DNA from 2 places in the Tissierella sp. genome. Region 1 is predicted to be linked to the other one. Evidence: a T-box and tRNA genes for the amino acid it is inferred to sense, from the RefSeq annotation. Region 1 holds a T-box; the other holds one or more tRNA genes.
The links. The T-box of region 1 lies ahead of ileS (isoleucine--tRNA ligase). A T-box ahead of a tRNA ligase gene usually reads a tRNA of that ligase, here a tRNA-Ile.
Positions count from the first base shown of each region.

Region 2: it encodes a tRNA-Ile, which carries the amino acid that the T-box ahead of ileS (isoleucine--tRNA ligase) is inferred to sense. The anticodon was not compared.

Region 1 is NZ_JAVKTS010000008.1:102,313-104,710, reverse strand. It holds gene RIN63_RS15115 (NAD(P)-dependent oxidoreductase) at 1-1,116, shown strand, start outside; T-box leader at 1,166-1,381, shown strand; gene ileS (isoleucine--tRNA ligase) at 1,544-2,398, shown strand, end outside.
Region 2 is NZ_JAVKTS010000004.1:844-3,241, reverse strand. It holds gene RIN63_RS10540 (DUF1576 domain-containing protein) at 1-1,221, shown strand, start outside; tRNA gene RIN63_RS10535 (tRNA-Ile) at 1,345-1,421, opposite strand; tRNA gene RIN63_RS10530 (tRNA-Val) at 1,425-1,500, opposite strand; tRNA gene RIN63_RS10525 (tRNA-Trp) at 1,548-1,622, opposite strand; tRNA gene RIN63_RS10520 (tRNA-Ile) at 1,734-1,810, opposite strand; tRNA gene RIN63_RS10515 (tRNA-Phe) at 1,845-1,920, opposite strand; tRNA gene RIN63_RS10510 (tRNA-Ile) at 1,974-2,050, opposite strand; tRNA gene RIN63_RS10505 (tRNA-Ser) at 2,119-2,209, opposite strand; tRNA gene RIN63_RS10500 (tRNA-Ser) at 2,266-2,354, opposite strand.

The DNA.
Region 1 (2,398 bases):
GCCTATACTTTGGCTGGTATATCTGAAGATGATATAGTCATAGCTAAAACTCTTAATGAGATTAATGTAGCAATGGAGAGAGGAAAATATGTAGCAACAAATATTACAGATTATGGAACTAAACCAAATCTAATAGATGTAGTGGTAGATGCCACAGGAGTTCCAGATACAGGTGCTAGAATTGCAATGGATTCAATAAATAATAGAAAACACATAGTAATGCTAAATGTAGAAGCAGATGTAGTAGTAGGACCTATACTTAATAAAATGGCAAAAAAGGCAGGCTTGGTATATACAGGAACAGCAGGAGATGAGCCTGGTTCGGTTAAAGAGATTTTTGATTTTGCTGAGGCAACAGGATTTGAAATATTAGCAATAGGAAAAGGAAAAAACAACCCTATAGATTATGAAGCAACTCCAGATAGTGTAAGGCATAAGACATTAGAATCAAAGCTTAATCCGATTAAACTAGCATCTTTTATAGATGGTACTAATACTATGGTAGAGATGGCAGCTATGGCCAATGCTACAGGATTTATTCCAGATATTAGAGGTGGTCATGGACCAACTACAATTGTAGATGATTTGCCAAAACAATATAGTCTTAAAGAAAATGGTGGTATTTTAAATAAATACAAGATAGTGGACTATGCTCATGGTATAGCACCGGGAGTGTTTGTTGTTGTAACTACATCCCTCCCACAGGTACATCACGAAATGCAATTTTTAAAGATGGGACCTGGCCCAAACTATGTACTTTATAGACCATATCATTTAACTAGTTTAGAGACACCAATTTCAATAGCTAAAGCTTATTTCTATAAAGAAGCTTCCATTGCACCGATTTCTTCTAAGCCTATGGCAGAAGTAATTACAATGGCTAAGAAAGATTTAAAGATTGGAGAAAGGCTAGATGGCATAGGTGAATATACAGTTCTTGGAAGTATAGAGACCTATGAAGTAGCAAAAAGAGAAAATTTGGTGCCAATAGGGCTTATTAATAATGGAGTAGTTAAGAAAGATATTAAGAAGGGGCAATATATTACCTATGATATGGTAGATTTAGACACAAATACTGCAATATATAAGCTAAGACAGGAACAGGAAGAAAATTAATCTCCTTGACAAGTAATTGCAAATAAAGTATATTGTAATATAAGTGAAAATATATGCATTGATAAGGACAGTAGCAAAGCTTATTTTATTACAGAGAGATAATCATATGGTGTGAGATTATCATAAAAAACTTTGTGAAGATCACCTTGGAGCATAATACCCGAAGATAGTAAGGTATTACGTGAAGACGTTATACTTAGTGAGTGACAAGAAAGATTCATCTTTCTTGTAATTTGGGTGGTACCGCGAAACTTTCGTCCCTAAGTCTTTTGACTTAGGGATTAGTTGTATTTATGACCTAACCCGATTTGCTGCTTCTGCAAATCGTTGGTAGGTCAAACGCAACGAACGCCAAATTCATGCGACTGATAAGGAGCAAATGAATTTGAGCAGTGAGACTGAGGCGATTATAAAGGAGATGAAATCAGTGAAAAAGTTTAATGAATTATCAAACGAACCTGTAAAGGCTCGAGAACAGAATATTAGCAAATACTGGCAAGAAATAGATTTACTACACAAATCTGTAGACACAAGAGATGAAAAAAAACCATATGTATTCTTTGAAGGGCCACCAACAGCAAATGGTAAGCCAGGTATTCATCATGTAATGGCTAGGACACTTAAGGATTTACAATGTAGATATAAAACCATGCAGGGATATCAAGTAAAGAGAAAAGCAGGCTGGGATACACATGGTCTTCCAGTAGAGATTGAAGTAGAGAAAAAACTTAATCTAAAAAACAAACATGATATCGAAGTATATGGACTAGAAGCCTTTAACAAGCAATGTAGAGAATCAGTTTTCCAATATGAAAAACAATGGAGAGATATGACTGAAAGAATGGCATATGAAATAGATTTAGATAATCCATATGTTACTTTGGATAATGACTATATTGAATCAGTATGGTGGATACTAGATAAATTTTATAAAGAAGGTCTAGTATATGAAGGACACAAAATACTCCCATATTGTTCAAGATGCGGTACAGGTCTAGCTTCTCATGAAGTTGCACAAGGATATGAAGAAATAAAAACAGATACAGTAATAGCAAAATTCAAATTAAAAGACAAAGATGAATATTTCTTAGCTTGGACAACAACTCCTTGGACTTTACCATCTAATGTTTCTTTAACAGTAAATGCAAATGAAACATATGTAAAGGTTAAGCAAAATGACGAAATATACTATGTAGGTAAGGTATTAGCAAACAAAGTACTAGGTGAAGACTATGAAGTACTTGAAGAAATGAAGGGTAAAGACTTAGAATTTGTAGAATAT
Region 2 (2,398 bases), on a different contig from region 1:
TTAATATCTTTTACTCCTATTCTTTTAATTATCATAGGATTCATAGTTGATTCACCTAAAGAAATCTTCAAAGGATTATTCGACATAATTATAGCCCCTGATTTACTTCTAACAGACTATTTAGCAGTTGGTGGTATTGGAGCAACTCTTCTAAATTCAGGGCTTCTTAAGTTATTATGCATTTCCCTTATATATTATTTAAAAATTCCTTTAACAGGACCTTTGATTGCTGCCACATTTACAGTTAGCGGCTTTGCATTCATAGGAAAAAATATTGGCAATGTATGGCCAATTATAATTGGAGGATTGCTATACTCCAATTATAAGAAGATAAACTTTAGGACAATTGTCACACCAATATTGTTCTCGACGACTTTAGCTCCTGCAGTTAGTGAAATTGCTTTTGGTCTAAATGTAAGCCATTATATTAGTATACCCTTAGGTATAGCAACTGGGATATTAATTGGATTTGTAATTATACCAATTTCTATTCATATGTCAACGTTCCATGGCGGATACAACCTATATAATATAGGCTTTACAGGTGGCATCATAGGTACATTACTAACTTCATTGATCAAAGGCTTTGGCTTTAGTATACGAACTCAATCGATTATATCCACAGAATATAATGGGTTTGTTCTAGGATTATTAATTTTCATTTCTTCTTATTATTTACTTATTGGATTTATAATAAATAATAAGAGCTTTAAAGGGTATTCTAAGGTATTAAATCATAGTGGTCATTCCTTAAGTGACTTTACTGAAACATTTGGATATGGTCTAGCCTATATAAATATTGGTATTATGGGCTTTATATCTATTCTCTATGTAATACTTGTAAAAGGTACCTTTAATGGACCTATAGTTGCTGGAATTATGACAATAATTGCCTTTGCTGCTCTAGGAAAGAATCCTAAAAACTCTATACCTATTCTCTTGGGAGTATATTTAGCTACTTTGCTTAAAATATTTGATGCTTCCTCTACTAGTATAATTATGGCTGCCTTATTTGGTACAACACTTGCTCCAATTACAGGTGTATATGGCCCTCTAGCTGGTATATTTGCAGGTTTTTTACATGTTTCTGTTGTATCTAATGTAATACAAGTCCACAGTGGATTGAACTTATATAATAATGGTTTTGCTGGTGGAATAGTTGCTGCAGTACTGGTTCCAATTTTTCAAACATTTTCTAAGGAAAAGGAAGATAATAATTGAAATAAAAAATACCTGCCTAAGTAAGCTATGAATTTATTTAACTATAATTAGAGAATACTTAATTAGATGTTTCTTACCATAATAACAAAAGAACAGACCAATTGGTCTGTTCTTTTGTTATTATGGTGGGCCTTCAGGGACTCGAACCCCGGACCTACCGGTTATGAGCCGGGCGCTCTAACCGACTGAGCTAAAGGCCCCAATGGTGGGAACAACAGGGCTCGAACCTGTGACCCCCTGCTTGTAAGGCAGGTGCTCTCCCAACTGAGCTATGCTCCCAAATAATGTTATTAATTGTTTTTCATCATATGTAGATAATTATACTTTGGCAGGGGTGGCAGGATTTGAACCCACGACATTCGGTTTTGGAGACCGACGTTCTGCCGCTGAACTACACCCCTATGATAGTTTAATAGTGAATATCTAATAATGAATAATTGAAAATATTTAGTTAAAAACTTATTCAATCTTCTCAGTCTATTAGTTATTCACTATTCATAATTTGCTGCTTATGGTGGGCCTTCAGGGACTCGAACCCCGGACCTACCGGTTATGAGCCGGGCGCTCTAACCGACTGAGCTAAAGGCCCATAGTATTATTATACTATGGTATTTGATAATCATTGGTGCCCGAAGCCGGAATCGAACCAGCGACACGCAGATTTTCAGTCTGCTGCTCTACCGACTGAGCTATCCGGGCATGGTAAATTGTTTTGCTTGCAAAATTAATTATGTAGCTTATGAAAAAATACATGGTGGGCCTTCAGGGACTCGAACCCCGGACCTACCGGTTATGAGCCGGGCGCTCTAACCAGCTGAGCTAAAGGCCCCAAAATATTTTTGGAAAATGCATATTAATTTTTAAGCTTCATACTACTTTTTTCAGAACAAATTTTTATGGCGGAGAAGGAGGGATTTGAACCCTCGCGCCCCGTGAAGGACCTACTCCCTTAGCAGGGGAGCCTCTTCAGCCGCTTGAGTACTTCTCCATATAAAAAAATTGTCCTAATGGACACTCCTGTAATTTGTTGCGGAGTGCATTAAATGGCGGAGAGGGTGGGATTCGAACCCACGTGGGCTTGCACCCTAACGGTTTTCAAGACCGCCCCGTTATGACCGCTTCGGTACCTCTCCAAAAACAGCACTATTGTGCACTTGTTCTATGTCTCCACATTCAC